One region of the Brevibacillus sp. JB24b genome, then DNA from elsewhere that is predicted to be linked to it. Evidence: riboswitches for the same ligand, from Rfam matches in the RefSeq annotation. Region 1 holds a riboswitch; the other holds the start of a gene.

Evidence for each region. Region 1 has a riboswitch for FMN ahead of ribD (bifunctional diaminohydroxyphosphoribosylaminopyrimidine deaminase/5-amino-6-(5-phosphoribosylamino)uracil reductase RibD). Riboswitches for the same ligand answer to the same signal wherever they lie in the genome.
Region 2: it holds a riboswitch for FMN, as region 1 does, so the genes downstream of both, ACQV1I_RS03850 (ECF transporter S component) here and ribD (bifunctional diaminohydroxyphosphoribosylaminopyrimidine deaminase/5-amino-6-(5-phosphoribosylamino)uracil reductase RibD) in region 1, are expected to answer to the same signal.

Annotation. Positions count from the first base shown of each region.
Region 1 is NZ_JBNVQV010000001.1:2,477,524-2,489,090, forward strand. It holds gene ACQV1I_RS12120 (DUF6941 family protein) at 1-188, shown strand, start outside; gene nadE (ammonia-dependent NAD(+) synthetase) at 460-1,281, opposite strand; gene nadD (nicotinate (nicotinamide) nucleotide adenylyltransferase) at 1,283-1,921, opposite strand; gene ACQV1I_RS12135 (nicotinate phosphoribosyltransferase) at 1,935-3,569, opposite strand; gene ACQV1I_RS12140 (cysteine hydrolase family protein) at 3,626-4,180, opposite strand; gene ACQV1I_RS12145 (NUDIX hydrolase) at 4,257-5,033, opposite strand; gene ACQV1I_RS12150 (VOC family protein) at 5,366-5,749, shown strand; gene ACQV1I_RS12155 (TetR/AcrR family transcriptional regulator) at 5,944-6,552, opposite strand; gene ACQV1I_RS12160 (MFS transporter) at 6,857-8,068, shown strand; FMN riboswitch at 8,262-8,401, shown strand; gene ribD (bifunctional diaminohydroxyphosphoribosylaminopyrimidine deaminase/5-amino-6-(5-phosphoribosylamino)uracil reductase RibD) at 8,721-9,875, shown strand; gene ACQV1I_RS12170 (riboflavin synthase) at 9,891-10,565, shown strand; gene ACQV1I_RS12175 (bifunctional 3,4-dihydroxy-2-butanone-4-phosphate synthase/GTP cyclohydrolase II) at 10,593-11,567, shown strand, end outside.
Region 2 is NZ_JBNVQV010000001.1:735,256-746,822, forward strand. It holds gene ACQV1I_RS03830 (glutamate-1-semialdehyde 2,1-aminomutase) at 1-898, opposite strand, end outside; gene ACQV1I_RS03835 (ABC transporter ATP-binding protein) at 1,053-2,048, shown strand; gene ACQV1I_RS03840 (ABC transporter permease) at 2,050-2,844, shown strand; gene ACQV1I_RS03845 (ABC transporter permease) at 2,849-3,637, shown strand; FMN riboswitch at 3,710-3,862, shown strand; gene ACQV1I_RS03850 (ECF transporter S component) at 4,144-4,785, shown strand; gene ACQV1I_RS03855 (HAD family hydrolase) at 4,865-5,536, opposite strand; gene ACQV1I_RS03860 (winged helix-turn-helix domain-containing protein) at 5,571-6,197, opposite strand; gene bcp (thioredoxin-dependent thiol peroxidase) at 6,356-6,823, shown strand; gene ACQV1I_RS03870 (M42 family metallopeptidase) at 6,851-7,900, shown strand; gene ACQV1I_RS03875 (class I SAM-dependent methyltransferase) at 7,918-8,670, shown strand; gene ACQV1I_RS03880 (cob(I)yrinic acid a,c-diamide adenosyltransferase) at 8,714-9,262, shown strand; gene ACQV1I_RS03885 (NAD-dependent epimerase/dehydratase family protein) at 9,332-10,258, opposite strand; gene nth (endonuclease III) at 10,511-11,188, shown strand; gene ACQV1I_RS03895 (Fur family transcriptional regulator) at 11,386-11,567, shown strand, end outside.

The DNA of each region.
Region 1 (11,567 bases):
ACGTTGGAATTTCGAGTCCCATAACAATGTATCATGAGCGTAAGGATGACCAATCCTCTGAAATGGAAACATCATTAAAAATGTCTATGGTACTTAGTTTAGAAGGAACGTATACAGCAGAGCTATATTATGATGGAGAAGTGGTAACGACTCATCCAGTCCATGTACAGATGGAGCAAGTGCCGTAGTAATTGTAAGGTTACTCTTATCGTAAATAAATAGAACAATCGTATTAATGGAGCTATGGTATTATCCCCTTTGAGTAGACAGTGTAAAAAGCCCGCCCACCTGTTGGCATTGCTGAATTTGCTCGAAAATCTGGGTTAGAAGAGTACAAAGAGATGGCTAGACAAGTGCTTGGAGTATAGGTAATTGATAGGATGAGAACAGGTTGTTAGAATGGGATTTATTGCTTGAAAATCTTGCCCTCCGGAAAAGTAAGTCCCGGAGGGCTCTTTTTTACTGCCACCAGTCATCAAATGGAGTCACAGGTAAATGACGTTTGTGCTCGGTTTCATTATATTTTTCTTCAATTTTTTTCTCGATTTCATCCGGTACAGGCTGAAGGGTTAAATAATGATCTAAATCGTCATAAGAAAAGCCAAGAGCGGTTTCATCAGGTAGCTGAGGATGGTCATCTTCTAGATCGGCTGTAGGAATTTTCAAATATAAAAAGTCTGGTGCTCCAAGATATTGCAGGATTTGCCTGACTTGTCCTTTTGTCAGACCGGAAAGGGGAACAACGTCAGTGCCTCCATCTCCATATTTTGTGAAAAAACCGGTAGTTGCTTCGACTGCTTGATCAGTTCCGAGAACCAATAATCCTAAATGTCCGGCTATATCATATTGAACCTTCATGCGCTCTCTTGCTTTCGTATTACCCTTGAGAAAATCTGACAGCTCATATCCAGTTGATCGTTTGAGCTGTTCAAGAGAGGTATCAACAGCAGGTTTGATGTTAACCAGCAAATTTTTATGTGGTTTGATGAATTGAAGTGCACTTTGAGCATCATCTTCGTCAACTTGAGTTCCATAGGGGAGACGAACAGCCACAAAATGATACTGTTTACTCGTTTCTTGAGTAAGCTCATCGCAAGCAACACGAGCCATGATACCAGTTAAAGTAGAGTCAATACCGCCGCTTATTCCAATAATGTAGCCGTTAGCAGCAGACGTAAGCAGGTATTTCTTTAAAAAATCTACCCTGTTACGAAATTCTCGTTCTGGCTGTGTATTTATGTGAACATGTAGCTTTCTGATGATTTCTGCTTGTTTTGTCATCTTAGCGGACCTCTCTTACATATAATTGATGTTCCTTGATATAGTCCAATACCTCCTCAGGTAAGAGAAAACTAGCTTCACCATCATTGCGAAGCTCCCCACGAATATAGCTAGAGCTGATTCCCATACTAATCCCTTTCGACATAGTAAGGAAATTTTCATCGTTATTGCGTAATAAGGGGTCCTTAGCAATTAGATCATCGGAGTGATAGCCTTCTCTTGCCATGACGATGAACTTGTTGTTCTTCACCAATTTTTCAGCGTTCCCCCAAGTTGATATACCTTCTAATAAATCAGCTCCCATGATGAAAAAAATCTCATCTTGGGGATACAATTTCTTGAAATGATTCATCGTATCGTACGTGTATGTCTCACCTGGTAAGGCGTTCATTTCAACAGTAGAGATTTCAAATAGAGGTTCTCCCAAGTGATTTTTCTTGTTTTTGCTCGTTTCTAAGGCAATCTGAAGCATGTTTAATCGGTGCTGATCTTCTGTTTGAAGTATTTTATCTCTGCGTAGAGAGGAGCAGGGAATAAAAAATACTTTGTCCAGACGTTTACGTTTAGCCACAGCAGCAGCTGTAAAAAGGTGAGAATAGGTGATCGGATCAAAACTACTTCCATAAATACCGTAACGCATGAAGGTTCCTCCTTTAAGATTCTATCAAGGCAAGCTCGCGTATTTCGTTAATCATCGTATTTTTCAGTTCTCGTAATTCGTCAGACAACGTAACAGGATATACTTCTGGATTGTCTAAGCGAAGATATTCCTCCCAGAATGTATTTTTTTGAGCTTGATGGAACTTTTTGATTTCTTCAAGGGAAGGCTTATCATAGACCAGCTTTCCTTCTTCAAAGATAGGAACTAATAACTCGACTGCTCTAAAATGACTTACTCGCTTCATTTTCAATGGATTCAACGGATGTTTCAGTTGAATTTCCTTCAGGCCTTGAATATTCTCATGATCGAGGCAAATATAATCACCTTTTGCCATACCATCTTGATCGTATAACCGGTAGGTTTTCTTGCAACCCGGATTACTAATCTTATCTATATTTTCAGAGATTTTAATAAGAGCCACCCAATCCTTTTCGGTTCGTCGAGCAACAATTTTGTGTACTCCCCCTAGTGCAGGAGTATCATATGCAGTGATAAATTTGGTTCCAATTCCCCAAATATCAATTTTAGCCCCTTGATGTTTGAGAGAGGTAATCGTATGCTCATCGAGATCACTGGATGCAGCAATTTTTACATATGGGAACCCTGCATTGTCTAGCATTTTTCGCGCTCTCTTGGATAAAAAGGCTAAATCTCCACTATCTAAACGAATGCCAGTAAGCTTTTGTCCATACTCTTGCATTCGTTTAGCTACTTTAATCGCATTCGGGATACCTGAACCTAAGACATCAAATGTATCAACAAGAAGGATACTTTTAGCAGGGAAAACCTCTGAAAAGGCGAGAAAGGCGTCAAGCTCAGTTGGGAAAAATTGAACAAATAAATGAGCATGTGTACCTGTAGTTGGAACACCATATTTTTTCCCTGCTTTCATATTAGAGGAGTAGTCAAATCCTGCAATATAGGCGGATCTAGCTCCTTGTACTGATGCGTCTCGTCCCTGAGCACGTCTTTTTCCCATTTCAATAACACTTTGCCCATCTGCTGCTGTCACAATTCGAGATGCTTTTGTCATGAGCAGGGATTCGCTGTTCACTGTATTAAGCAACTGGGCTTCTATCCAGATACACTCCATGATAGGGGCAACAATTCGTATGTAGGGAGTGTTTGGAAACACGATTTGGCCTTCTTTCATTGCATGTAAGCTTCCAGTAAAACGTAGTGTGCGAAGTTCTACTAGAAAAGCTTCCTCATACAAGTTTTTGGAACGCAGATATTCAATGTCACTTTCATTAAAGTAAAGATTCTCGACAATATCAATGAGTTGTTCTAAACCTCCAAAAGCAACATACCCCCCTAAGTCGCCAGTAAAATCACTGCCTGGCTTAACAAATGGAGCTTTACGATAAAAATCATCAAATACAACTTCCGTGTGGTGAAGGTTCTTTTTGTATAAAGCATACATCATTGTAATCGCGTATTCATCCACATCTAGGCCATAATCTTTAGAAGGATCGTAGAATGGGAGGATTTCAAATTCTTGTTCTCCACAAATAGGGCAGGGCGTTTCTTCAGGTGACATTCTAAAAGTAGGTTGTTTACAAAAATGGCACACATGAATATAGCGATATATTTTTGGATCAATAATATCAAAGATTGTTTTTGTCATCTTCGGTCAGTCCTTTCTTTTACAGCATCTTTTGAGAGAAAATCATGCATGATCGATCAATAGTTAGTTACAACCTGCATTCCCATTTGGTTTTTACAATGCTGTAATGCCCAATCGTGTCCAACAGAGTTAAAGCTTGCAACTGCGTCCTCATGAATGATAACTTCAAAGCCTAGGTACCAAGCAGATACCGCCGTATGGAGTATACATATATCAGTGCATGTACCAACAAGATGAATTTGACGAATACCGCGCGTATAAAGCTGTAACGCTAAATCAGTTCCTTCAAATGCGCTATATCTGGTTTTATCCATCCAATAAATAAACACTTCCTTTTGTTTATAGAGGTTTTGCAGTTCGCCATATAATTGGCGCCCCTCACTCCCAAGTATATTGTGGGGGGGATAGAGCTTCGATTCAGGATGAAAGGGATCTCTTTCTTCATGTGCATCTACAGCCATCACCACGAATTCTCCCTCTTGAAGAAAGTGATTGGTGAGATGAACAATGCGCTCTTCAATTTTTTGGGCAGGTTCTCCGCACGTCAAAGCACCATTGGTTGCAACGAAATCATTAGTGTAATCGATGATCAGGATAGCTTTTTGGTTCATAAATAAATACCTCCATTTTATGAATTCGATTTAACATTGTTAAAATGACCATATTAAAGAATAAAAAAAAGAGGGATTAATAGATGCTCACAAATGGCACATAATTTGTAAATTTATATAGTTTGGCTCGGTTTTGTGAGTATTTAGTCGAGTATTTAGCGGAACCTTCAGCATCTCTGACTTCTTCAACAATCCCTTTTCTATTTATTGTTGACACCAATCGTCTGCTAAAATTAGAGCGATCCACTTTGAAATCGGGTACCACCGTTTCAATGACCTGAAGTAATTCAGATAATGTAAACTCTTCTGGTAGAAATTCTTTTGCAATATTTGTTTGAACCATAATCTCTTGAATTTTTTGTAGAGCATCCTTCAAAATTTCGTTGTGGTCAAACGCCAAATTCATAGACATTGCTTCCTCAACTGTGAACAAACGTGCATCTACAGCATCGTCATCAGCTTTATATCCAGTCAATGCCTGCTCATTAACAAGGGCATAATAAACAACTGTTGGAATCCATCCACCAGGATCACGTCCTGGAGTGTAGTATGCTTTTAGCTGTTTAATATGTACTTTCTCATTTAAGATATGTGTTTCCTCACGTAATTCACGTTCAGCACATTGATCAAGCGTTTCGTGTTCATTGAGAAAACCGCCTGGAAAAGCCCAATATCCTGGAAAGCGATCACTTTGAGGATCACGCTGAATCAGCAATATTTTTAGCTTACGATCGGGGAGTGATTTGTGGTTGGTATCTTTTCTGGACTCCGATGTAATCGTAAAAATACAAATGTCGGTAGGTAAGCCATCAGGAGAGCGATAGACTGGCTTTTCCTTTGGAGGAATTTGCAAAGTAGACAGCTCCTTTCTACAAGTTCTTGAGATTATTTTACATAGTCATTTTAATGTTGTCAATATAACTAAATAAAAAACTAGAAGTTTTTACATATATTCTTTTCTTATGACAAAGAAACCGCATTTCACTTGTATGTAGCTCAGGGATTATATGGCTGTCAAGGGAAGCTTCAAGAAAGAAGTAGGTCAATCAGCGGTTTAAAGAAGCAGGAATGGAAAATAGAGTTTGATAGATAATAATAAAAATGGATCAAAGCACGAACTCTCATCAACTCGGTTTATGCAAGATATTCAGCTTGAATTCCATCTTGTAGGAAAGGAGGATTCCAATGAAGATTAAACTAACTAGTATATTTGTCAATGACCAGGATAAGGCCCTCACATTTTATACGGATGTTTTGGGCTTTGTGAAAAAAAGAGAATTGCCAGCTGGAGATTTTAAATGGTTAACGGTTGTCTCGCCAGAAGGACCGGACGATATTGAATTGCTTCTTGAGCCACTAGGCCATCCTGCTGCCAAGACATTCCAAAAGGAAATGTTTGAGGCAGGCATACCTGTAACGGCGTTTGCTGTTGAGGATATTCACAAAGAGTACGAAAGGATGATCGGGCTAGGTGTGGTGTTTAAGACAAAGCCTATAGACATGAATGAGACCTCCATTGCTGTGTTTAATGATACATGTGGTAATCTCATACAACTCTTTCAGGGATGATAAATATGCACGAAGCAATATCAGTTTGGAATGTTAGCTGATAGACTATATTCTAAGTGATCCCTATCTGACAACATAAATGCCGGTATCCTCTATGATAAGGATACCGGCATTTATGTTGAAAAATTAGTGACGATAAGATGGAGGGACGTAGTGCGTAATGATGTTCTTCCGTACAGGAGTGGAAGTGTCTTTTATTCCGCTCTATAATCCTTCTTTAAAAGCAAGCCATTCAGTATGACAGAGAGGCTCTTTAAAGCCTTGGCTAAGTCAGACTCGGCATTCTCGGAGTTTGCGATCCATAAAGCAGCGTCTACGAGTCCTCCATTCAATAGACGCGCTAAGGCTTCACAGTCAGTCGTTGCAATTAGTTGGTCCTCCATCAATTGTTCAAGCATGTGAGCCATTGTTGCTAGGCAATGAGACTGTGATGATCGAGAATAATCATTGCCTAGCACTGATGGCGCGTCTCTTAGCACGATTCGCTGGATCTCTGGCTCAAGCGCCATAGCGAGATAAGCACGACAGCGACTGACGAAGCCTTCCCAATTTCCTTCTGCTGTCTCTGAGATCTTTGCCAATCTGTCATCCATTTCCACATCGATTTCTTGAACAACGGCTGCCAATAAGCCCTTTTTGTCACCAAAATGATGATAGAGAGCACCGCGCGTTAGCCCCACAGAAGCTGTGAGTTCATCCATGGATGTGTCTGCATACCCAATCGTGCCAAAAGCCTTCCTTGCCGCGCCCACTAACTTGGCGCTTGTTTCTGCAATCATTTCCGTCCGCGCTTTTCGAGCCATTTTTCCTCCTGTTTTCACACGTTGTACATAATGAATTGTCCTCTTTTCTGACTCAATCCCATGTTTATTATTGTTCGACACACAAAGGAATAATCCTTTGAAAATAAGCGATTGTACAGGTGTTATTCATGTGAAGAAGCTGGTGGGATGTTTAAAATGAGCATTGACATACGTCATGTATGTGTATTATGGTATTCACATACATGACGTATGTAAAGTTGTTTAATCTGACTGACGAATCCAACAAGGAGGTTGTAAGGAATGAAGATTGCATTGCGAAACGGTATTTATTTGGAGGGAGATTATGCCTAATCCATATCGTGAGTTATTCGATGCCCCTGGCGCAAAGGGTTTCTCGGCTGCTGGTTTTATTGCGCGGATGCCTATATCTATGACTGGCATCGGTCTTGTAACTATGTTGTCTCAGTTACGCGGCGAGTATTGGCTTGCGGGTACTGTTGCCGCTACCTTTGCGTTAGCGGCAGCTTTGATGGCCCCTCAAATTTCCCGTTTGGTGGATCGATTAGGGCAATCCCGTGTTTTGCTACCAGCCACAGTGGTTAGCGTGCTATCTATTATCGCCTTACTACTGTGTACAAGATATCAAGCGCCAGATTGGACGTTATTCCTTTTCGCATTATTGGCAGGATGCATGCCTAGTATGCCAGCGATGGTACGTGCCCGATGGACCGAGCTTTACCGAGGCTCGCCAAAGCTGCATACCGCTTTTTCCTTCGAGTCGGTTGTTGACGAAATTTGCTTTATCATCGGCCCGGTCATTTCTGTTGGTTTAAGCGTTATGGTTTTCCCAGAAGCGGGTCCTCTTCTGTCGTGCGTATTTCTAGCAATAGGGGTATTGCTATTCACGGCACAAAAGAGTACCGAACCTGCTGTGGGTCCCCTTAGCACTAGAAGCAAGGGAGCGGTGATCAAGATTGGTTCTTTGAGAGTGCTGGTGTACACACTCGCAGCCATAGGAACCATATTTGGGACAGTGGATGTAGTAAGTGTAGCTTTTTCTGAAAATCAGGGTAATACGGTAGCCGCCAGCATGGTGCTTTCCGTCTATGCTATCGGTTCATGTCTAGCCGGATTGATTTTCGGAACTCTTACGTTGAACGCTCCACTTTATCGTCAGTTTCTGGGAGCCGTTGCAATATCGACGATGACGATGCTTCCACTTCTGTTCGTAGATAGAATTGCCACGTTAGCAGTCGCTGTTTTTTTCGCTGGAATGTCTGTGGCTCCCACTATGATCATCACGATGGGATTGGTGGAAAAAATTGTTCCGGAGTCCCAGATTACGGAAGGAATGACCTGGGCAATCACAGGCTTGGGCATCGGGGTTGCTCTAGGATCAGCTGTAGCTGGATGGTTTGTGGATAGATTTGGCGCACGGTCGGGGTTTTTCGTGGCCGTAGTGGCAGGTGTGCTTGCTCTAGTTATCATTATTCTTGGCTACAGAGCCCTCCGATCAGCATACAATCAAGCGATCATGAGCATGGAGAAAATGTAGTAGATTTGAAATGATTAAACTCATACAAAAACGCCATCCTTTCTGTATACTCCTACAAAAAGAATCGCGTTTTTTTGATATAGGGATCAGGCTGTAGCTGATTATGAATAGAAGGCAAAAACATTGGACAAGAAGATAGAAAAGTATCCGTTCCCATGTATGGATACTTGTGTTATACTACTGGCAATTGCATAACCACCTTCAGGGCAGGGTGAAATTCCCGACCGGCGGTAATGACAATTATGTCTGAGCCCGCGACTCGCAAACCGTTTTTGCGACTGACTTGGTGAAAATCCAAGGCCGACGGTATAGTCCGGATGGGAGAAGGTACAAGGCTTATCACATTTTTCAGTGAGGCACAAGATTAGATTGTGGCGGCCACCGCAGACTGTTTTTTCAAAAATGAGAAGACAGTTTATTTAGACGTGTTCAAAAATATTTTTTGAAGGCGTTACGCGTAAGCGGTGAGTAACTCTTTTTTGTAGCCTTTTTTTGGAAAAATGACATGATAGGCTGTATTTCTCTATGCCCTTTTACTGAAAAGGGCATTTTTTATTGTAAAAAAATAGGTTATGTAAGTAACCAAGGTGCGTTTGCAAGAGTAAAAGAAGTATAAAAGTACGGGAAAAAACACCGAAAGGAGGAACGCTTTATGAGTGAGTATCAAAAACACGAGAGGAGCGAACGTGAGAATCAAGCACTTTTGGATCAATCTTTTATGAAGATAGCAATCCAATTGGCAGAGGGAGCAAGGCATCAGACATCCCCTAATCCTACAGTGGGTGCTGTTATTGTTAAACACGGGAGCATCGTAGGAATGGGCGCACATCTGCGAGCAGGTGAATCCCACGCTGAAATTCACGCCTTACGAATGGCTGGGGAAAAGGCAAAGGGGGCGACTGTGTACGTAACCCTAGAGCCATGCAGTCATTATGGGAAAACACCACCATGTGTGCAAGCGCTACTGGAGGCAGGAGTTGCGCGGGTTGTCATCGCTATAGTAGATTCCAATCCGCTGGTGGCAGGTAAAGGATTAGCAGTACTAAAAAATGCGGGTGTTGATGTACAAACCGGTGTAATGGAGAAAGAAGCCCGACAATGTAATGAGTCATTTTTTCATTATATCAACACGAGAAGGCCGTTTGTTACGTTGAAGACAGCTAGTACATTAGATGGGAAGTTGGCCACAACAACAGGCGATAGCAAATGGATTACAAGTGAAGTTGCACGAAGAGAAGTTCATGAGGAAAGAGCCAAATCTGACGCTATTTTAGTGGGCATCAGCACAGTAATACAAGATGATCCTTTACTTACAGCTCGGTTGTATGAAAATGGAAAGCAGCCGATACGTGTCATTCTTGATCAAACACTTCGTATTCCAAAGACAGCTACTATTTTGAATGATTCTACATCTTTGGTCTGGATTTTTACCACAAGAAGAGCTTCTCAACAAAAAGCAGCGTTTCTGCGCGCAAAAGGAATCCGGATTACGGTGCAGCAGGAAGATCAACTAACGATACCTTTTGTTCTACAAACCTTGGGAGAGGCTCAAATTGTCTCGGTACTTGTGGAGGGTGGTAGCAAGATAAGTGGGGCTTTTTTAGAAGCAAAAGCAATACAAAAAGTAATCGCCTATGTCGCTTTTACACTCGTGGGTGGAGAGCAGGCTCCCGTTGCCTATGGGGGATTCGGCATCCCCTTTATGAAAGATGCAATCAGGCTGAGGGATGTAGCAGTAGAGACCGTGAGTGAACAGGAACTGAGGATAACGGGTTACCCACTTTGGACAGATCCAATCAATTCATAAGGAGTGAAGACGATCATGTTCACGGGAATTATCGAGGAAATGGGAACGATCAATGGAATTTTAACCAGTCAAAAAGCTGGAAGTCTGCATATAAAAGCTAGTTTGGTGGTAGAGGAGAGTAAACTAGGTGATTCCATTGCAGTGAATGGGGTTTGTTTGACGGTTACCGAGTTTACAGGAAACGGTTTTGTCGTCGATGTCATGCCAGAGACGCTGAAGAGGACGACTCTAAGCGAGCTCCGTAATGGTGATCTAGTAAATTTGGAACGGGCAATGTCTTTAGGAGATAGACTAGGTGGACATCTGGTATCAGGGCATGTTGATGGTACAGGGAGAATTTTATCTAAAAGACAAAATGAAAATGCCATTCTATTTGAAATCGAAGCGGGAGCAGATATAAAACGTTATCTCATTCCCCGAGGCTCCATTACAGTAGATGGAATAAGCCTAACAGTGGTTGACATCAAAGCCAACTCCTTTTCCATCTCGATCATTCCGCATACAGCAACAGTTACAACGCTCGGAAAGAAACAGGTGGGAGATTACGTAAACCTTGAAAATGATGTAATCGGAAAGTACGTGGAAAGGCTACTAGCTCCTCAGGGAGATTTGTTCAATTCTTTGCATCCTGCTGGTGCCAAGCAACAATCTGTAACAGAAAGCTTTTTACGTGACAATGGGTTTGTGTAATACCAATAGGGTAGGGGAGGAATCTACATGCTTCACACGATAGAAGAGGCCTTGGAATCATTGCGTCAAGGAAAGCCCATCATTGTTGTTGATGACGAGAATCGGGAAAATGAGGGAGACTTTCTATGTATGGCGGAGAAGGCAACACCTGAAATGATCAATTTCATGGTTACTCATGGGAGAGGGTTGGTTTGCGTTTCGATTGAGGACAAAAGAGCTCGCGAGTTGCAGTTAAGACAGATGGTAGAAAATAATACAGATCATCATGGAACAGCTTTTACAGTTTCAATTGATGAAAGGGACACGCATACTGGTATATCAGCGCATGAACGTTCGCAAACGATCATGGCGATGCTCGATCCGCAAGCAGTAGCTGATCGTTTCCGACGTCCTGGACATATCTTTCCGTTGGTTGCCAAGGAGGGTGGAGTATTAAAAAGAGCAGGACATACAGAAGCGGCAGTAGATCTGGCAAAGCTTGCTGGTGGTTATCCAGCTGGTGTGATTTGCGAAATCATGCAAGAGGACGGAAGCATGGCCCGTTTACCTGCTTTATTAGAAATAGCGAAACGTTTAGACTTAAAGATTGTTTCGATCGAACAATTGATTCATTATCGCATGCAAAGTGAATCGTTGGTGAAAAAGGAAGCAAAGACAACTTTGCCTACGGAATACGGAGATTTTCGTATTTTTGCCTACTCTAATACGTTGGACGGAAAGGAGCATGTAGCCCTTGTTAAGGGAGATATTTGTACTGCACATCCTGTTTTAGTGCGGGTACATTCTGAATGTTTAACAGGTGATATATTTGGGTCTCTTCGTTGCGACTGCGGACCTCAATTGCATGCGGCCTTACAACAAATCGATGAAGCAGGAACGGGAATTCTTCTATATATGAGGCAAGAAGGGCGTGGGATTGGTTTAATAAACAAATTAAAAGCATATCAGTTGCAAGAAGAAGGCTTAGATACTGTTGAAGCCAATGAACGGCTAGGCTTCCCT
Region 2 (11,567 bases), 1.7 Mb from region 1:
TACCAGCTTGGTAAGCCGGTCCAAGAGGTGCTACTTGCTCCATGATTTCACGGCGACCGCCATATGCGCCAATTGGCAAACCTCCACCAATAATTTTACCTAGGGCAGTCAAGTCAGGCTCGACTCCAAGTAGGTTCTGTGCTCCACCATAGCAGAAGCGGAATGCGGTGATTACTTCGTCATATACGACCAAGGCTCCAGCCTCGTGAGTCAGGCGATTGACTTCTTGTAGGAAGCCTTCTTGCGGCATCACGATACCAAAGTTACCAACGATAGGTTCAACTAAAACAGCGGCAATTTCATGTCCCCATTTTTCTAGCGCTTCTTTATAGGCGTCCACATTATTAAATGGAACGGTGATAACCTCATTAGCAATACTTTGTGGAATACCAGCGCTATCTGGAATACCTAGTGTTGATGGACCAGAACCAGCGGCTACTAATACTAAATCAGAATGTCCGTGATAGCAGCCAGCGAATTTAATGATTTTGGTTCGATTGGTGTAAGCGCGAGCCACACGAATGCATGTCATAACAGATTCTGTACCTGAGTTATTGAAACGAATACGTTCCATGGAAGGAATCGCTTCCCGAATCATTTCAGCGAAGGTAATCTCCCAAGGGGTAGGTGTACCATATAGTGTGCCATTTTGAGCAGCATCCACGATTGCTTTTGTAACGTGTGGATGAGCATGTCCAGTAATGATGGGACCGTATGCTGCCAGATAATCTATGTATTTATTGCCATCTGCGTCCCAGAAATAAGCTCCTTGTGCTTTGGTCATGACGACAGGAGAACCGCCACCAACGGCTTTAAACGAACGGGAAGGACTGTTTACGCCCCCTACAATGACACCATACGCTTGTTCATACAGTTTAGTTGATTGTTCACGATTCATGAATTCTTTCACTCCTTTTTCGACCCTTTTATCATAACATAGGATACCAAGTGTATTTGGGGCAAGTTTCTTTTTGCAAGTTATCATTCGCTCATATACACTATCTATCGTGGTAGTTACACCATAATGCTGGAGAGGAAGGAACGCGAGAAATATGATAAACGTAACGCAATTAGAGAAAGTATTTCGCATTCACCAAGCTCGCAATGGCTTGTCTGGTGCTTTTCGCGATCTTTTTCAACGAGAATATAAAACAGTACGGGCTGTTGATGAGCTTAGCTTTGAGGTACAAGCAGGTGAAATGTTTGCTTTAATCGGTGAAAATGGAGCCGGAAAATCAACGACTATAAAAATGCTAACGGGCATTTTGACTCCTTCTAACGGAGAGATTTTAATTAATGGCTATCATCCGTATCAGAATCGAGAAAAATATGTTGAATCCATCGGGGTTGTATTTGGACAACGTTCACAATTGTGGTGGGACTTGTCCCCATTAGAGTCGTTTCGTCTGTTGCGCCGTGTCTATAAAGTGGATGAGGAAGCTGGGCAAGCATGGCAGGATCGTTTAATAGAAGAATTGGATATGGGCTCGTTCATCCAGCAACCTGTGCGCAAATTAAGTCTTGGACAGCGAATGCGCTGTGAAATCGCTGCTGCTCTTATCCATAAGCCTAAGCTGTTGTTTCTCGATGAGCCAACAGTAGGCTTAGATGTACTGGTTAAACAAAAGATTCGTGACTTCCTAAAAAGTCTAAATGAAACGGAAAATACAACCGTCTTGCTTACTACCCACGATGTATCTGATATTGAGGCGCTATGTAAACGAGTGTTGGTTATGGATAGTGGCAAGTTGATTTTTGACGGACTCTTAACCGATTTGAAGGAGCGCTGGGGGAATAAGACAGAAGTAGTATTCCAATTTAAACAAAAAATGACAGCAGAGAATCTGCGTGCTACATTATCTGGGTTTGAATGTAGTATTGAGGGCATCAATGCGTACTCCCTGTCTGTGTCTTTCCAACATGAAAAGTTGCCAGCAATTTTGACTCAAGTGATGGCTAGCTTTGAACTAACAGATGTAACGATCAAAGAAACCTCTACGGAAGAGATTGTACGCAACATCTACTCGACGACAGGCGGGGGATTCTAGCATGTGGAAACTTTATCAAGAGTTGATACGAATTCGCTTTCTGACCATGCTTGCTTACCGGGTAAATTATTACAGCGGGATTATCATTTATGCGATTAATATCGGAGCCTATTACTTCTTATGGGGAGCAATCTATTCTGGGCAGAGCAATCTAGTTGGGATGTCTTTGGTTCAAATGACTTCTTATGTCGCGATTGCTTGGATGTCTCGTGCATTCTACTTTAACAATATAGACCAAGAAATAGGACAGGACGTTAGAGAAGGAAAAGTAGCTACCGAGCTTATTCGTCCTTATAATTACCTGTCAGTAAAAACAGCACAAGCATTGGGAGAAGGGATTTTTCGCCTTGTGTTTTTTGCTTTTCCGGGGCTTCTCATCGTGCGATTGTTTATTCCTTTCGAATTTCCGCATAGTGGGCAAATATGGGGGATGTACAGTGTAAGCTTGCTACTTGGTTTTGTCGTAAATACGCAAATCAATTTACTCACAGGCCTACTAACGTTTTTCTTCATGAGAAATGAAGGGATGATTATGGCAAAACGCATGGTTGTAGATTTGCTGTCAGGTGTAGTCATTCCGATTAGTTTCTTTCCAGGGGTAACCCAAACGATATTACAATACCTGCCGTTTCAGGCCATCAATTTTACACCTAGTATGATTTTTACAGGAGCACTCCATGGTGATAAAGCCTGGATAGCAATTGGCACACAGGTTATTTGGATCGCTTTATTGTTTATACCGATTATTCTGTTGTGGCAACGTGCAAAACGAAATTTGGTCGTGCAAGGAGGATAGCCAGATGGGGCAAGTTATACGTTTGTTTCAAGATTATCTCAGCCAGTATTTTAAAGTAAAACTGTCGTATCGGGCCAATTTCATCACTGAATTGCTGTCTAATATCGTAAGTGAACTGTTAAATCTGGTATTCATTCTAGTTGTATTCACTCATGTCCCGACCTTACAGGGCTGGACTATGTACGAGATTATTTTTATTTATGGATACTTTCTAGTACCATATGCTCTGTTTACAATGTTTTTTGGCTTTTGGGATTTTAATGAGCGCTATATTATCAAAGGAGAGATGGATCGTATCTTGACGCGACCAGTCAATCATTTAGCGCAAATTTCACTGGAATCCATTTCACCAGATCGTATATTTGGAGTACTAACGGGGTTGTTAATTATGCTGTACGCGGGATGGAAGCTTCAACTTACAATCTCCTGGTATGATCCCATTATCTTTATCCTGTTAGTATTGAGTAGTACCTTGATCTATGGTGGTGTTTATACTGCAATAGCGTCTGTCAGTTTTTATAGTGACTCACGCACGGGAATCGCTCCTATGATCTGGAATATTCAAAACTATGGGCGTTACCCAGTAGACATTTACAACAATGCAATTGCAATTTTGTTGAAATGGATTTTGCCATTTGCATTTGTAGGTTTCTATCCTTCCGCTTATTTTTTGAAAAAAGAAGCTTTATATGGGTATACAATGTTAACCCCTGTGATGGGAATTGTCATTTTTACCTTAGGGATTTTGATCTGGAATCAAGGTGTTAAAAAATATAGCGGTGCAGGTTCGTGAGGAAATAGCATAATAAATTGATATTGTCAGACATTGAAATTAAGGGTATAATAGTTTTGTGAGAAAAATTTCACATTCCTTCGGGGCAGGGTGAAATTCCCGACCGGCGGTGATGCGCATATCGAGCGTTAGCCCGCGAGCCACTTTTGCTATATAAGGCAGGAGTGTGCAGGATCTGGTGAGAATCCGGAGCCGACAGTACAGTCTGGATGGGAGAAGGATGACGACAGTACGATGCACACGTGCTTATTTCGCTGTGTCGGCTGAGGGAGGGGACTGCTCGATAAACAGCCCTTTATTTCCCTATACCCTCTGGATTATGGTAAAAATCGTCAGTATGCCCCTGAAGAAGCATGATGCTTTTTTAGGGGCTTGCTTTTTTATGCTTTTCTAAGAGCGGAACAGTCGTCGTATGCTTGCTTGGTTTTGGAGCGAAAGATAACACGCGGTTGCGGATTGCTGTTGCCATCTCTCAAGAAGGAGAAAGAAAAGAGAGGATGGTCAACATGCAAGGAAAAACAAGTCACACGATTCAAAGAGAACGTCTGAAAAAGCTAGTCACGATACCTATGCTTTCGGCTATTGCGTTTTTGCTGTACTATCTAGAGTTTCATGTACCGTTGATGCCGACTTTTTTAAAGCTTGATTTCAGTACTGTACCAGCCATTATTGGTGGGCTTGTCTTTGGACCAGCAGCGGGAGTATTGATTGAAGTTTTAAAGAATGGATTGCATCTTCTGTTAAAAAACACAGATGGCTTTATCATTGGAGAAATTGCTAATACGCTTGCAGGCGGAAGCTTTGTGTTTTTGGCTGTTTATACACAGCGATTATGTAAAAATAAAGTCGGTTTTCTTTTAGGTCTGTCAGCAGGTACGCTTGTTATGACAGTGATTATGGCTATGGCTAACTACTTTGTATTATTGCCGTTCTATGCTGTGCTCTACTCTATCTCGATGGAGCAATTACTACAAATGTTCCATATGGAAAGCTTATGGAGTATGATCTTACTTGGAATTGTACCTTTTAATATTATCAAAGGTGTCCTGCTGTCGCTTATTGCATACCCGGTATTTATAAAAATGTCCGCGCGACTTGGATTGATAGTTACCAAGCCCGTTTCGTCAAGTAAACCAGTTATTTCGTAAACTAGTACGATTCATGAATAAAATGCAAAGAAAAAAGAGGCTTCCCATTAAATAGAGGAAAGCCTCTTTTTTCTTTGCATTATTTACTGTCTATATTCCATCTTTTTAACAACCACTCCATCATCATCGAGGGTTCTGTAAACAATACATCAGGAGAGGGATCAAAAATCCCATTGCTTTGCGATGCAGGGAACCAATTCACACCAACCGCATAAATACCGGCAGCTCTAGCCGCTGTGATATCCGCTTGGCTATCTCCTACATAGAGAGTATTTTCCGGGTAAGCTTGGAGTTGTTTCATTGCATGAAGAATACCTTCAGGATGAGGTTTATGCTTTGATACTTCATCACCTGCTATGACGATTGGAAAATAATGAGTTAGACCTAACGCTCCGAGAGACAGATCAGCACTTCTTCTACCTTTCCCCGTAATAATTCCCATTTGAATACCTGCTTGTTGAAATGTTTCTAGCATGGTAAGCAGAGGTGCAGGGGTTACTAGCTCACGGTGCTCATCTACATATTTCTCGTAAAAACACTGAAGGGCGTCATCATATTTCTCCGGTGGAATCTTATTTTGGATAATTCCCGCTTCCGGTGGTCCGAATAATTCAATAATCTGTTGGTCAGAATACTCCTCTTGTAGAAACGTATAAAAGGTATGACGCATGGCCGTAAAAATAGCTGGTAATGTATCAGCTATTGTTCCGTCAAAATCAAACAGTACGGTATAGGCTTCGGAACTATGCATACACAACCACTCCTTTTTGAGTAACTATGGTTACTTACTCATCATCGTCTACGAATTCAGCATTATCTGGATCATCTTGGCGTGGTGAAGTTGGGAAGAGTAGATTTAGGTAATGGAAGTTTAGTCGATCGGCTGATGGCTTGTTGTCTTTAAATCGCTGGTAGAGATCCTTCATTTCACTAAAAAGTTGATTACGTTCCTCTTTAGTCAAATGTAAATTCCCAAAGTTATATGCAAAGGTGTCCTGATAATCCTTTCGTTTATCAATATCAGATGCAGCTAGATGATTCATGGTATAAAGAAGCTCCTGTTCAGTCGCATGCAAAGGAGAAAACATAATTTCGCTCAATTGTTGAGCATTTTCTTCCACGACGAGGTGCAGATTGGCCCTGATGACTTTCGCTATTGGCTGATAATATTTTTCGATAATGGAGCCTTTTACACGGGTATCTACTTGTTGTAACAGACCAACTTTTACTAATTCTTTAACATGGTAATGCAGCCGTGCTGCGTTTTCCCCTAGTTCAGTAGCAATTTGTTTTGCGGTTCGAGGCTCTAGGTCTTCAAAAAGCTGTAAAATTTTAACTCTTTCGGGCACAGCGAAGGATTTAAGTGCCTCAGGATCTGTTATTTCAAATACTTCTCTTATCACGTTAGCCACCACCAGGTTCTTCTTTTTCTATTTGGAAAGGTCGGAATTTTTACTATTATGTAATCGTAATGTTTTATTAAGTAAAGTGCAATGCATCTTCTCCCTTTTCTTTTTCCTAAACCTAACTTTTGTTACAATAAGAAAAATGAAGGAAAGAAGGGATTTTCATGTTGGAAGTAGGTCAAGTAGCACCAACTTTTAAAAAGCCTGCAAATAATGGTCAAACCATAAACCTAGAAGAGTATCGCGGCAAAAATGTCGTGCTTTATTTTTATCCAAAGGACTCCACACCTGGATGCACGACGGAAGCATGTGATTTTCGAGATTACCATGGTGATTTTTCCACTCTTAACACAGTCGTGCTTGGAATAAGTCCGGACAGTGTTACATCCCATGATAAATTTATTGCAAAACATGAGCTACCGTTCCCATTAATTGCGGATGAAGACCATAGTGTCGCAGAAGCGTATGGAGTGTGGGTACTCAAAAAAATGTATGGTCGAGAGTACATGGGTATTGAGCGTTCTACTTTTATTCTAGATACAGAAGGCAAAATTGCACAGATATACCCTAAAGTGAAAGTAAAGGATCATGTGCAACAAGTAGTAGCATACATAAAAGAACATCTAGTCTAAAAACAGCAAGAGGAGAGGAAGAAGACGATGAATTTGTCCTTGTCTTATATGATTGATACATTTGTCAAATTAGCACAGATTCCAAGCCCATCTGGTAACACAAATCAAGTAATTTCCTGGGTATCTGAAGAATTGAGTAAAAGTGGCGTGCACGTCGAGCGGACTAATAAAGGGGCATTGTTGGCTACATTATCAGGACGCAACAACGATAAGCATCGTCTGCTAACGGCTCATGTGGATACGCTTGGTGCTATGGTCAAAGAAATAAAAAGTAATGGTCGCCTAAAGCTTTCTATGGTGGGTGGCTTTGCATGGAATGCGATTGAAGGTGAACATTGCCAGATTGAAACAGCTACAGGACGCATTTATACAGGAACGATTTTGACCTCTAAAGCATCTGTTCACGTATATCGCGACAGTGGCAAGGCAGAGCGTACTGAGGATTTAATGGAAGTCAGATTGGACGAAATGGTGACGGATGCTCAAGAAGTCAAGGCTCTTGGAATAAGTGTAGGTGATTTTGTCTCTTTTGATCCGCGTACAATTGTTACGGAGAGTGGATTCGTGAAATCGCGCCATTTAGATGATAAAGCGAGTGTAGCAATCCTTTTAGGTATAATAAAAGCGGTTCAGGAAGATAAGCTAGAACTACCGTACACGACCCACTTTTTAATCAGTAATAATGAGGAGATTGGTTATGGTGGTAACTCTAGTATTCCAGTAGATACTGTAGAGTATTTGGCAGTGGATATGGGAGCTATCGGTACGGGCCAAACAACTGATGAATATTGTGTTTCTATCTGCGCAAAGGATTCCTCTGGACCTTATCATTATGGATTCCGTAAGAAGTTAGTTGCATTGGCGGATGAAAATGGACTTAATTATCAAGTCGATATTTATCCGTATTATGGTTCCGATGCTAGTGCTGCACTACGAGCTGGATATGATATTGTTCATGGCTTGATTGGACCAGGTGTTGATGCATCCCATTCGCATGAGCGTACACATTCATCTGCTTTTGATAATACTGCTAAATTAATCATGGCTTATATTTTATCGGACGAGTTGGTAATATAGGAGGGTCAGTGGTGAATATGTATCATTGGACTGACTATTATGATCTCACACAACAAGGATTAGCAGGAGATTTGGCTTTTTACGAAGAATATGCTAAAGCAGCAAACGGGGAAGTCCTAGAATTAGGATGTGGAACTGGACGAGTAACAATTCCACTCGCTAAGGCGGGCATCCATATGACAGGGCTTGAAATTTCTCAGGAAATGTTGGCAAAAGCAGTAACAAAGGCAGAAGAAGCTGGTGGAATCGAGAATTTGTCTTTTATTCAAGGGGATATGCGTCAATTCTCTTTAGGGAAAAAGTTTGGATTAATCATGATTCCCTATCGCTCGTTTTTACACTTGCTTCATATTCAGGAACAGTTGAAGGCGTTGCGCTGCATACGAGAGCATCTTCAGCCTGATGGCAAGCTGGTCTTTAATGTCTTTGTGCCGCATATCAAACATCTCTATGAAGAGAGCGAAAAATTGACATTGCGAGGCATGTATCCGTTGCAGGACGGACAGGAAGTTGCGATGTATGATTTTACTCGCTATGATTATTTTCAACAATTAGCAGAAGTGACACGTAGCTATGAACGTCTTGATAAAAATGGAAAAATGCAGGAGCGTGTGACTGGGCGTTTTACATTACGTTACGTCTTCCCGGCAGAATTGCATCACTTATTGCGTTTAGCTGGGTTCAAAGTTTTGGAACGCTACGGTAGTTTTGCAAAAGCTCCATTTGATGCAACCAGTACAGAATTCATTATAGTCGCTAGCCCAGCGTAATTTTTTACGTTGCTTATAAAAACGAAGAAAAGGTGGGTATGACATGAAGATTTATACAAAAACAGGAGACAAAGGTCAAACATCTTTAGTTTATGGCGTACGTGTTCCTAAGCATGCACCACGAGTAGAAGTATATGGAACGTGCGATGAGGCTAACTCGCATGTTGGGGCAGCAGTATCTTTTTTACCTAAAGAGCACAAATGGGCTGAATTGTTAGAGACGTTTCACCTGATCCAAACCAAGTTATTTCATATTGGAGCAGAGCTGGCTACACCTGAAGGGAAAAAGGTTGGTTGGCCTATCGTCGATGAGGACGTAGATTATTTAGAAAAGCAAATCGATCAGTTAGATGCGAAGCTGCTTCCACTGACTAATTTTGTTTTGCCAGGTGGAAATCCTGCGGGTGCTGCTCTTCACGTAGCTCGCACGGTAGTGAGACGTGCTGAACGCGGAGCTACCGAGCTTATGGAGACAGAACCAATTAACCCAATTGCTATTAAATATTTGAACCGTTTATCGGATTTTTTATTCGTAGCAGCTCGGTATGTTAATAGTCAGTTAGGAGAGACTGAACCTAATTTACATGAATAGAACTTCAAACAGCCTTTTCTTATATGTGTGTATAAGAAAAGGCTGTTTTTTATTCCGAACTCTTCCGATTTATCTTGTCTCCAATTTAGCCTGTGGAAGATATTCGGATATACCAGAGAAGAATTCAATTTTATTAATTTGAAAATCTTTGTATAATCTATCACCATTTTCACAATAGTTGCCTTCTTGTAACATCGTTAATTGGGTAGTAGTAATGGGGAAAAAGGAGAACCCTTGCATAATCCGAACGAGAGGTTTCATGAACCATAGTGGTACATGAAGCGTCTTTATATGTGCTCTCCCAATCGCATGTCCAATGATCTGTAAGATTTGCATGTAGGAGAGCTGTTGGGGGCCGCCTACTTCATAAATCTGATTGGTAGCTTGCTCATTGGTTAATGCTTGCGTAAAAGCCTCTGCTACCGTTTTCCGAGAAACAGGCTGCAAGAGATATGTACCACTTCCAATTACAGGGGTGAATGGGAGGCGTACTACATCAGCTAGCATAGTGACGAATTCATCGCCTGGACCAAAAATAACGGAGGGACGAAATATCACATAAGGTATTCCGGATACTTTTACCAGTTGTTCCGCTTCGTATTTCGTCTGATGATAGTCACTAGTAGCCTGAGGTCGTGTACCAAGTGCACTCATGAATAAAAAGCGACTGATAGATAGTTCTGTTGCTACTTGTAGTACATTGCGTGTACCTTCTACATGAATGCGAGAGAACGTAATTTTTTTACCTGACTGTTCTCTTATAATACCTACTAGATGAATGACCGCATCACAATCACGCATCGCTACACGAAGAGAATCGATAGAAAAAATGTCCCCTGGATGAATATGAAAGTGGTCTGTATGGAAAAACAATTGTTTAAGTTTCGATTCAGATCCTGGTCTATGTAAGCAGTGTACTTCATGGGAAGCTTCTAACAAGGCAGCGATTATGCCATGACCAACAAATCCTGATCCACCTGTTATGAATACCTTCACGGCAGTTCCTCCTTTACACCTCTTAATAAATTCATCATTCGATGAGATGCCTAGATATACCTGTATTTCTTACATATTCGTAGCCTAATCACATTAAAATACCATTTATGACCGTTTACATGTACCTTCTCGCGTTTTTTTCTCCATGTAATTACCTGCTGGAGGAGGGTTCGATCAAACTTTTTCATATGTTACAATAGAACGCATGCATAAAGTAAAACTGGTTCGGAGTATAGTAGGAGGGAAAAGGAAATGCGTCGATTATCCATGAAATTATTTTTACAGACGCTCGCGGATATGTTTCCTGATGCACATTGTGAGCTTACTCATAGTAACGCGTTTGAGTTGACCATTGCGGTACTTTTGTCAGCGCAATGTACAGATAAAAAAGTAAACCAAGTCACAGAACATTTATTTCAAAAGTACAAGACCCCAGAAGACTACTTAAAGGTTTCATTAGAAGAGCTTCAAGAGGATATTAGACAAATTGGTCTTTATAAAAACAAGGCTAAACACATCCAGTCGCTCTGTCGTCTGTTACTAGAAGAATACGGAGGAGAAGTGCCCAACAAGCATGAGGAGTTGGTAAAGTTGCCTGGGGTTGGACGGAAAACTGCCAACGTTGTGGTCAGTGTCGCATTTGGGGTACCAGCTATCGCTGTAGATACGCACGTAGAGCGAATATCAAAACGATTAGGATTCTGTCCTCAAGATGCTACTCCTGTTCAGGTAGAAGAAATTCTCATGAAAAAAATCCCGAAGAAGGAGTGGTCAGACACACATCATCGAATGATCTTTTTCGGTCGTTATCACTGCAAGGCACAAAGTCCGCAGTGTGACATTTGCCCATTAGAAGATGTATGCCCGACTCGGAAAAAAGCTCTAAAAGGAAATAAAAAGCCAAAAGTGTCATCTAAGAAGACATCCTGAGCGTAACGTATTGAATAAGAAGAGAGGCTTGGACAAGCTAATAAGGGGGAACAATCCCCAAATGTAAGCTTGTTATTGACGAACCTCCAGAATCAGCGTACACTTATTTATAACAATTCTAATTAGATTATTGTTAACGGATAAGAATATTTCTAATTACTTACTTTTAAAGGTCATATTATGTGAGGTGCATGGCGATGATGCAACAAGTCGAGAGAGCTGTCGAGATTTTAAAGAATCAAGGTGTTCGTATGACTCCGCAACGTCATGCCATATTAGCGTATTTACTTGAGACGATGACTCATCCAACTGCTGATGAAATTTATAAAGCATTGGAAGGGAAATTTCCTAATATGAGCGTGGCAACCATCTATAATAA